2 regions of the Megasphaera sueciensis genome follow, and region 2 is predicted to be linked to the other one. Evidence: riboswitches for the same ligand, from Rfam matches in the RefSeq annotation. Region 2 holds a riboswitch; the other holds the start of a gene.
What was found. Region 2 has a riboswitch for S-adenosylmethionine ahead of NXG62_RS08575 (MetQ/NlpA family ABC transporter substrate-binding protein). Riboswitches for the same ligand answer to the same signal wherever they lie in the genome.
Positions count from the first base shown of each region.

Region 1: another riboswitch for S-adenosylmethionine. It lies ahead of metK (methionine adenosyltransferase); the one in region 2 lies ahead of NXG62_RS08575 (MetQ/NlpA family ABC transporter substrate-binding protein).

Region 1 is NZ_CP116939.1:709,578-714,998, reverse strand. Features, by position in the region: gene NXG62_RS03430 (YicC/YloC family endoribonuclease) at 1-395, shown strand, start outside; gene remA (extracellular matrix/biofilm regulator RemA) at 406-693, shown strand; gene gmk (guanylate kinase) at 698-1,315, shown strand; gene rpoZ (DNA-directed RNA polymerase subunit omega) at 1,328-1,537, shown strand; gene coaBC (bifunctional phosphopantothenoylcysteine decarboxylase/phosphopantothenate--cysteine ligase CoaBC) at 1,553-2,755, shown strand; SAM riboswitch class I at 2,812-2,915, shown strand; gene metK (methionine adenosyltransferase) at 2,967-4,157, shown strand; gene priA (primosomal protein N') at 4,259-5,421, shown strand, end outside.
Region 2 is NZ_CP116939.1:1,782,636-1,788,056, reverse strand. Features, by position in the region: gene NXG62_RS08585 (S-layer homology domain-containing protein) at 1-362, shown strand, start outside; gene pbp4b (penicillin binding protein PBP4B) at 558-1,859, shown strand; SAM riboswitch class I at 1,928-2,026, shown strand; gene NXG62_RS08575 (MetQ/NlpA family ABC transporter substrate-binding protein) at 2,095-2,916, shown strand; gene NXG62_RS08570 (M20/M25/M40 family metallo-hydrolase) at 2,957-4,288, shown strand; gene NXG62_RS08565 (hypothetical protein) at 4,308-4,445, shown strand; gene NXG62_RS08560 (LutC/YkgG family protein) at 5,328-5,421, shown strand, end outside.

The DNA.
Region 1 (5,421 bases), 1.1 Mb from region 2:
ATAAAATAGAGAATATAGTTCATTCTATTGCAGAACGAAAGGATGATATTGCGGCACATTATGAAAGCAGATTACGCAAACGAATAATAAGTATGTTTAATGAGATAAAAGCTGTTCCTGATGAAGAACGTCTTTTGCAGGAAGTTGCCATGTATGCGGATAAGGTTGATTTTACGGAAGAAGTTGTGCGATTTCGCAGTCATGTGGTACAATTAAGGAGAATTTTAGAAGAAAATGGCGATATAGGACGGCAATTAGATTTTCTTATTCAAGAATTAAATAGAGAAACCAATACCATTGGTTCGAAGGCTGCTGATTTAGATGTCACAGAATATGTTTTGCAATTGAAAAATGAAATTGAAAAAATCAGAGAACAAATTCAAAATATTGAGTGATGGTGAGAATATGAATTTCAATCTTTTAAATATCGGTTTTGGAAATATGGTCGTGGCAAATAAGGTAGTTGCTATTATTAGTCCCGAATCGGCACCGATAAAACGAATGGTGCAGGAATCGAGAGAACATAATATGCTGATAGATGCCACCTTTGGCCGTAAAACTCGTTCCGTATTGATGATGGATAACGGGCAAATCATTTTATCCGCTATTCAGCCGGAAACAATTTCGCATCGTATTCTTACCGTTGGGAACGAAAACGAAGCAGTATACAATGATGATGAAGAAAGGAAGTAATGACATGAACGATCCCGGATTACTCATCGTTGTGTCGGGACCTTCGGGAGCTGGAAAGGGAACTATTTGCGATGCTTTGCGAAAGCGTTTTTCGAACATCTATTATTCTATTTCCATGACGACCAGAGAACCGCGTAATGGGGAAGTGGATGGAACAAATTATTTTTTTACGGACAATTTTCATTTTGAAGAATTGGTTCATACAGATTCTTTTTTAGAATATGCGCAGGTATATGAGCATTATTACGGAACGCCTAAAGAATACGTGTTTAATATGCTCCAGCAAGGAAAGAATGTTATGCTGGAAATAGATATTCAAGGTGCAATGCAGATAAAAAAGAAATATCCTAAGGCAGTGTTTATTTACGTTATTCCGCCTTCCTTGGATATTTTGGCTAACCGTTTGAAAAGCCGTCATACCGATTCGGCAAATGTTATTGCCGGACGATTGGCTAAAGTAAAAAATGAGTTAGAATGGTTATCAGAGTATGAATATGTAGTTATTAATGATGTATTAGAATTGGCTGTTGAACGCGCTGCTGCGATTATTGTGGCGGAACAGTGCAAAGTTTCCCGTAATCATCATTTAATAACTTCCATTCATGCACAATTTGAAGATTAGGAGTGATATGTTATGTTAATTAAACCGACCTTAGAATCTCTAATGACAAAAGTAGATAGCAAATATACATTGGTAACATTGGCGGCTAAACGCGCGCGTGAGTTAAATGACGGTGATGCACCACTTGTGGATACAAAATCCGAAAAGGTTGTATCTATTGCTATGGAAGAGATTGATGAAGGTAAAATTACATATAAAGCCCCGAAAAGCGGCATAAAATAAAAGTTGGTGATTCCGATGTTATTAAATAATAAGAAGGTTATTCTCGCTGTTTGTGGGGGTATTGCGGCATTTAAGGCCGCTGAAATTGCCAGTTTATTGTGTAAACGAGGCGCGGAAGTCAAATGTATCATGACTGAAAATGCGGCAAAATTTATTACCCCTCTGACATTACGTGAAATAACAGGTAATCCTGTTACTGTATCTATGTGGAACGAAGTAACTAATTGGCATGTTGAACATATCGCGTTGGCATCTTGGGCAGATGTGTTTCTTATCGCACCGGCTACGGCTAATTGCATTGGAAAAATTGCCGGTGGCATTGCTGACGATATGCTTACCACTACGGTAATGGCTACTAAGGCTCCTGTTGTCATTGCGCCGGCTATGAATACAAATATGTATTTAAATCCGATTGTTCAACACAATATGGAAAAGTTAAAAAAATATGGGTATTCCATTATTACACCTGATGCAGGATTATTAGCTTGTGGTGTTACAGGAATCGGTCGTCTTCCTCAACCTGTTTCCCTTGTTGATTATATTGAAATGAAAGCTTGCTGTACTGCACAGTTAAAAGGGAAAAAGGTAATTGTAACTGCCGGTGGAACGCGGGAGGCAATCGATCCGGTGCGATTTATTGGAAACCATTCCAGCGGCCGTATGGGCTTTGCCATTGCCAAAGCCGCTGTATTGGCCGGCGCTGATGTAACCTTAATAGCTGGAGTTACAAGTTTAGAAACACCACTAGGTGTAAAGCGCGTTGATGTTGTCAGTACAAGAGATATGAAACAAGCGGTAGATTCGCTATATGATGACACCGATATTGTTATAAAAGCAGCCGCTGTTGCTGATTATCGTGTTCAAACCCCAGCCAAAGATAAAATTAAAAAATCAGAAGATACATTAGTATTATCAATGGAAAAAAATCCTGATATATTGTATGAACTGGGACAACGTAAAAAAAATCAGATACTTGTCGGATTTGCTGCGGAAACAACAAATGTGATTCACTATGGAATGGAGAAATTGAAGAAAAAAAATCTGGACATGCTTGTTGCAAACGATGTAAGTGCTGCTGGTGCAGGATTTAAAGTAAACACAAATGTTGCAACATTGCTATTTCCTGATGGAATGAGCGAAAAGTTTGATATAATGGATAAATTTGATTTGGCTGCTATTATTATTGATCGTGTTACAAAAATAATCAATAAATCTTAAGAAAAGGTCTTGCAATATTATCGTATATCATTTAAAATAATAAATTGAAATGAATATTGCCATCAAGAGACGACGGAGGGATTGGCCCGATGATGCCGCAGCAACCTTTCAGCTAATGAAAACGGTGCTAAATCCAACAGTGCAAACTGGAAGATGGGTATGAAAATAACCCCTCTTTTACAGAGGGATTTTTTTTAGGAGGAAAATAATAATGACAAAAAATCGCGAATTTTTTACATCTGAATCTGTTACAGAAGGTCATCCTGATAAAATGGCTGACCAAATTTCAGATAGCATTCTTGATGCTATTTTGGAAAAAGATAAAAATGCCCGTGTTGCTTGTGAAACTTTGGTTACCACTGGAATGGTACATGTGGTTGGTGAAATTTCAACTACATGTTATGTTGACATTCCGCATATTGTCCGGGAAACGATTCGCGGCATTGGGTATACCCGAGCTAAATATGGTTTTGATTGTGATACTTGCGGTGTATTGGTTTCACTTGACGAACAGTCACCGGATATTGCCATGGGTGTTGATAAAGCCAGGGAAGTAAAAGACGGTGATAGTGATGCATTCGATGCAATTGGAGCCGGTGATCAAGGAATGATGTTTGGATACGCTACCAATGAGACAGATGACTATATGCCGCTGCCTATTTCTTTGGCACATCGGTTAGCCCGTCGGCTGTCCAAGGTCCGCAAAGATGGTACATTGTCGTATCTTCGCCCCGATGGCAAAACGCAAGTGACTGTCGAATATGATAATGGCCGGCCAGTACGCATTGATACGATTGTAATTTCTGCACAGCATAGTCCTGAAATTACACGGGAACAAATTGAAAAAGATTTACTGGAATATGTCATCAAACCGGAACTTGCAGATGGATTATTTGATGACAAAACAAAATTGTTCATTAATCCAACAGGACGGTTTGTTATCGGCGGACCTCAGGGAGATTCAGGACTTACCGGTCGTAAGATTATTGTTGATACCTACGGAGGTATGGCTCGGCATGGCGGCGGTGCGTTTTCGGGTAAGGATCCTACGAAGGTGGACCGTTCAGCTGCTTATGCAGCTCGTTATGTAGCCAAAAATGTTGTGGCAGCAGGATTAGCTGATAAATGTGAAATCCAGCTTGCGTATGCCATCGGAGTAGCTAACCCGGTATCCATTCATGTGGAAACTTTTGGTACAGGTAAAGTCGAAACTGATGTAATTGAAACTCTTATAAAAAAACATTTTGATCTTCGTCCAGCGGGTATTATTGAAATGCTTGATTTACAACGACCCATATACAAACAAACAGCTGCATATGGACATTTTGGTCGTAATGACTTGGATCTTCCATGGGAAAAAACAGATAAAGCAGAAATGCTTCGGAAAGAAGCCAATTTATAATAGTACAAAGTTTGTTTATTTTGCGTTATAATATAGGTGCGCATAAATTATCAAAGAGAGACATTTATGTCTCTCTTTTTTTTTGACAGGAGTATATCATTATGATTGCAGAAGTAATCATCAATATAACCGCTAAAAGACTGCAAAAAACATTTTCCTATATCATTCCTGAAGAACTTTTCGTTCATGTGGGGACCCGCGTGTTAGTTCCTTTTGGTCATCGCCAAGAAGAAGGTGTTATTGTAGCTCTTCACCAAGACTATCCTGTACAACATGAGTATGTATTAAAACCAATTATTTCGGTCTTGTCCGTACAAGCGGGATTTCAAGAAGAAATGATCGCTACTGCTTTGTGGATCAGTGACTATTATTTATGCAGTATATCCGATTCACTGCGTTTGTTTATGATTGAAAAGAAAGGAATCGTTGCCCATACGTATGTGTCTGTCGAAAATAAAGATATGCTTTTGCTGATGGGAGGAAAAAACATATGGGAACATCTCAAAAATAAGAAGAATGTAGATAAAAAAACATTATGCAACCAATTTAGTCAAACATTTATTGAAAAACTTATTGAAAAACATGTTTTGAAAGAAGAAAAACAGTTACAAAATAAAATTGCTGATAAAACAGAGAAATGGTTGTATTTTGCAGAGGATGACCATCAATGTATATTAAAAAATCGTAAGAAGCAAATGCAATTATTGGCGGAATTAAAGGAAAAAGAAGCTGCTCCCATTTCCTTTTGGATCCAAAAGGGTTATAGCCGAGACATTATACAGCATTTGGTTCAAACGAAACTAGCGGTTATTAATATTAAATTAAAGCAGACTGTAGATTTAACAGAAAAAGAGACAGCGGATAAACCGTGGCAGCTTACACCCGAACAGAAGCATGCGGTCACTGTAATTAAAAATGATACCCACGGGTATACTTATGTATTGCACGGTGTTACGGGCAGCGGAAAAACTGAAATATATATGAATTTAGCCGAAAATGTTATTGCTCAAGGCAAACAAATTATTGTTCTTGTGCCTGAAATAGCTTTGACAGGACAAATTGTGCGAAGATTTATACGTCGTTTCGGAAATGATATTGTTGTTATGCACAGCCAATTGTCTAAAGGAGAACGCCAGAATAACTGGCTTCGTATGCAAAAGGCGGAAAGTCATATTTGTATTGGTGCCAGATCCGCCATATTTACGGCTGTTTCCAATCTTGGCCTTGTTATTGTTGACGAAGCGCACGATAGTTCTTACAAACA
Region 2 (5,421 bases):
AAAATGGTTATTTTATTGCTCTTCAATCTAAATACAAGGCAACAAATTATATGCCGGCCTTATACACGAATATGGTCAATCCGTTTAAACAAGGAGATTGGGGATGGGGAATTTCCTATCGACATTTGCCAAGCGGTGTAGCCGGTTTGTGGAATCGAGGTGCTTTTAGTTGGGTTCCGCTTACGACGGATGTGGATGGTAATTGGCAAAATGCACTGGACGGTATCAATGCATGGCGGGCTGATTTTGTCTATGTACCATGGCGTAATGTACAATGGACCTTGACATATGACCGCATTAAATATATTGATGGAGATAAGCTAAATAATAGCTGGCAGTCAACCTTTAATTTCTTCTTCTAAATATAAAAGATTTTTGTAAAATTCATTATGTAGGCAACATCTTCCTACACAAAAAAGCGAACCCAATAAAGGACTCCGGAAAAGGGATCCCTTATTGAGTTCACTTTTTTACCTGTATTTTTGTTGAAAATAAAAAAGCTTTAGTATGAGTATATACTTAACATGATATAATATGGTAGGAAAGGAGGCATTGCTGTGAGACGCAACCTATTTCAAGTTATCATTTTTATTATGATGTTGACGATGCCTGCATTTGCGAAGGATATTACGCCGCAAGCAATGCAGCATTATCCGGTTCTAACCAAAGAAATCCCACCTTCTTCCAATGGTATGGGAAAGCAGTTGCAAGGTATTGATTCAGTGATAGAAAACGATGTTAAACGAGGATTTCCCGGAGCAGTTCTGCTTGTGGCAAAAGATGGAAAAATTATAAAAGAAACAGCATATGGCTGGGCAAAAATGTATGATCAAAAACAACTGCTCCCCGAAAAAAAGCGTCAACTTATGACTGTGGATACCCTGTTTGATATTGCTTCTAATACGAAAATATATGCTGCGATTTTTGCTTTTATGAGGCTTACAGGAGAGGGGAAAGTTCGTCCTGATGATTTGGTATCGACGTATTTACCTAAGTTTACCAGTGATGGTCGTGAGAAAATCCGCCTTTGTGATCTTATGGATCATACAGCTGGTTTTTCTCCGGAAATATGTTTTTATAAACCCCAGGCAGGCGCTTTTTATTCTTTGAATAGAGATAAGACATTAAAACTTTTAGATACTATTCCGCTTTCTTATCCTACGGGGACGAAGATACAGTATAGTGACACGGATTATATGATTCTTTGTGCGGTAATAGAAAAAATTACAAAGCAAAGACTGGATACATATACGGAGAATGTGATTTATCGGCCATTAGGGTTGACCCATACATTGTTTAATCCGCTGTGTAAAGGATTTAAGCCAGAAGATTGTGCTGCTACGGAACCTTGTGGCAATACGCGTTGGGGAATGGTAACTTTTCCCGGGATACGTACAGGCACTTTACAGGGACAGGTACAGGATGAAAAAGCATGGTACTCCATGAAAGGAGTATCCGGTCATGCGGGTTTGTTTTCACGGGCTGAAGATTTGGCTGTTTTGGCACAGCTTATACTTAACAAGGGGGGATATGGCAATTACACACTTTGCAGTCCTCACGTTATAGATGACTACATGCGCCCTCGCAATACCCGATTTGCATTGGGGTGGAATGTAAATTGTTTACAAAATCAGGAATGGGAGTTTGGTTCTTATGCTAGTTCTCAGGCTATAGCGCATACGGGGTGGACGGGAACGGATATTGTCATTGATCCTAAATATAATTTATGCATTATTCTTTTAACCAATCGGATTCACGAACCGAATGTACCAGGACAACTTAATACCTTTGTTACAGATGATTTTAAGACCGTAAGCTATGGCGATATCATTTCTATGGTATATAAAGCAGTACAATAAGAGACGGTAATTTTGTATTGACAGCACAAGGAGCGGCATGTTAGAATAGCAACAACAATTTCATAACGATATCATCCAGAGCAGTTGAGGGATTGGCCCTATGACACTGCGGCAACCTTCCGTAAGGAAAGGTGCCAATTCCAGCGAAATATTTCGAAAGATGATCGATTACGTTATTAATCTTCGTCTTTTTTGACGAAGATTTTTTTGTTAATTTTATTAAGGAGAGATGAAAATGAGATGTAAAAAAATTGTACTTGTTGCGCTTGCGCTGTTTACTGCGGCAAGCTTGTTTGCAGGATGTGGAAATCAAAGTAGCTCTGCTTCGCAGGAAAAAAAGGAAATTACTGTTGGTGTTACACCGGGTGCCAGTGAACAAATCATGGACTTGGTAACAAAAGAAGCAGCTAAAGAAGGCTTGACGGTGCATGTAAAAACTTTTTCCGATTATGTAACACCAGATCAGGCATTGGCCAGTGGAGATATTGACTTAAATTCTTTTCAGCATAAACCTTTTTTAGATGCTTTTAATGAAAAAAATGGTACACATTTAGTTAGTATAGGACAAACCTATTTAGCTCCGTTAGGGTTATACTCCCATAAATATAAAACCGTTGGAGATATACCCGATGGAGCGACGATTGCTATTCCTAATGATCCATCGAACGGTGGACGGGCGTTGTTGCTGTTGCAGAAACAAGGATGGATAACGCTGACAAAGGGAAAAGAACCAACGAAGGTAACCGTTCAAGATATTGTGGATAACCCTAAGCATCTTCGTATTATTGAATTGGAAGCAGCACAGCTTCCCCGTTCCTTGGATGATACAGCGGCCTCTGTTATTAATGCAGGCTATGCTATTTCTGCCGGTCTTAACAGTCAAAAAGATGGTATTGCCGTAGAAGATAATACGAGTCCGTATGTTAATATTATCGCTGCCCGCGAAGCAGATAAAGACAACCCGGCTTATAAAAAATTTGTTAAAGCATTTCAATCACAGGCAGTAAAAGATTATATTGACAAGGAATTTGCGGGTGTTCTTGTTCCGGCGTGGTAGAATAAAAAGGAAATCAATCTAAGTATTCGAGGTGCATGACATGAAGGTTACGAAAGATAAAAAAATGACAGCGCATTTTCAAAAAATAATTCAATGCGCTACCATATCCAATGAATATGGCAATAAAGTTGATTGGCGGGAATTTGGCAAACTGCATCAGTGGCTGCAGAAATTTTATCCAACGATTTATCGTGAATTTCGATTGACGGAAATAGGCGAAGCAGGATTGCAATTTTGTTTTAAGGCAGATAATCCGGTAAAAGAACCGCTTATGCTTATGGCGCATCAAGATGTGGTGGAGGTTGGTGATTTAGCGCAGTGGACATATGATCCTTTTTCAGGAGAATTAGTGGATGACTGCGTATACGGTCGTGGTACAACAGATTGCAAGCATTTGCTTGCCGCAGAGATGGAAGCGGTAGAAGATGTATTTGCTTCTGGTTGGCGTCCACCGTATGATTTATATATTTCCTTGGGATTTGGGGAAGAGATTTATCGGGCTGATGGTCCGGATGGTGCACGTTTATTATGCCAAAATCTGCAAACGGAAGGTGTGACGATTGGCTGTACCTTTGACGAAGGTGGTTCTATTGTCCGTGGCAAAGACAATAAGCTTGTTGCACGGATCGGGTTAGGTGAAAAAGCTTGTGTTAATATTGAAATTTATAAAGATTCCGCGGGGGGGCATGCCAGCAAACCTGGATTGGGAACCGCTTTGGGCGCAGTGGCTAAAGCAATTGTAGATATTGAAGCACATCCGTATCCGTATCGATTGATTCCATTGGCAGAAGCACAGCTTAAAGCAGCCGCGGCAGTTGAAGATGGAGATAAAAAAAGAATTTATCAAGAGCCGAAAAAATATTGGGAGGAGTTGTGTGCACTGGCACGTCAGGATCCTGAACTAGATGCTATGCTTCATACCACTTTTGCATTTACAATGGCGCAGGCCAGCAATCAGCCGAATGTCCTTCCTTCCCATGTAGGGATGACAATGAGCTGCCGCATATTGCAGGGAGATACCATAGAATCGGTCATGCAATATTTACAGCAATTTTTGCCTGAAGGAGTCCGGCTGCGCCATGTTTCAGGAGAAGATCCCATGCCTACCTCGACGCCGGATAGTGATGATTATAGAACGGTAGAAAGGGTACTTCATACGCTTTATGGGAAGAACATTATTCTTGTTCCGTTTCTTATGCTGGGAGCTACGGATACACATTATTATACACCTGTTGTCCGGCGCGTATTCCGCTTTGATGGGTTTTTGGTGGATCATCGCTGGGGTGGGGCTCATCAGGTTAATGAAAGAATTCCGGTTGATGCATTGCCGGGATCAAAACAGTTTTTCAAGACATTTTTGCTGGAATATTAAAAGCGGGGGCGGTATTTTCATGAAGAAGAAGGCTTTATTTACGGTGCTTACGGTTATAGCTGCCGGATGGCTTGCATATAGTGGTTTTACATTGTTGAATATGCTTATTCTTATTGTTATGCTAGGATTTTGTGTGGCATCTTTTTATAAATGGTAGTATGTATGATTTTATCGGCAGCGTATATTTCCTTAGAGAAAATGCGTTGCCGATTTTTAATATATTTTTATACAAGTTGCTGAGTTTAAATTTGAATAGGAAATTATATGTTAAAAAAATCACAAAGTTTGCGTTCGTAAAATGCGTTATTGTAATATATGAAAAGGATTTCTTTTTTTTTATCTGTCCGGAGAAACTTTTTTTATTATTCATAAAACCACATTTTGTATAAGTTTTTACTAAAATGTGGCATTATTACATAAGATATGCTTATCCTATAAATAAAACACATAGTTATAATGTGAATTTAACAATAAAATAGATGAATAAAATGCATAGCGTTATTGTAAAATTAACAATGAAATTGTATAATATAAGCATAATCTCAACGGAATTTATTTCAACAGAATAATTTAAGTAAGGAAAATTGCAAGATTTTTAATAGACTTGGACGTTATTGCCAAAGCCTGCCGGATGGTAGATATGTTAAACAATGTTGGCTGTACCTTATTTTTTAAGAATTGCCGATACTGCTATAGGCTTATAGGCTTTTTTATATTATAGTTTTATCTATTTTATGGACAATACGTAAAGAGACAGTTGTGATTTTACATGATAACAGTATTTAGGTGAAAGTATTAGTTGTTTTATACTACTTGTTTCTGTTGGTTTTAAATAAATTCCTTTTATTGCGTATGTTTTATTCTATATGGAGAAACGCTTTCCTCATTCTGTTGACGGGGTGAGGATTTTAGTGAGGTGGTATGGAAAAATCTACTTTAAAATTTCTTTGGGCTTGACATTTTTTTTATTTTATGTCATCCCCAGATAGAGGAATGACCTACGTTTTATCAGTGCTATTTTTATGAAAGAGGTGTGAAAATGGAAAAAGCAGATGAATTGTATCAGAGCTTTGAGGAAAAATTGACTGCCTTGAGTGGACAATGTGCACATTGCAGCAAGGCAGAATTGATTC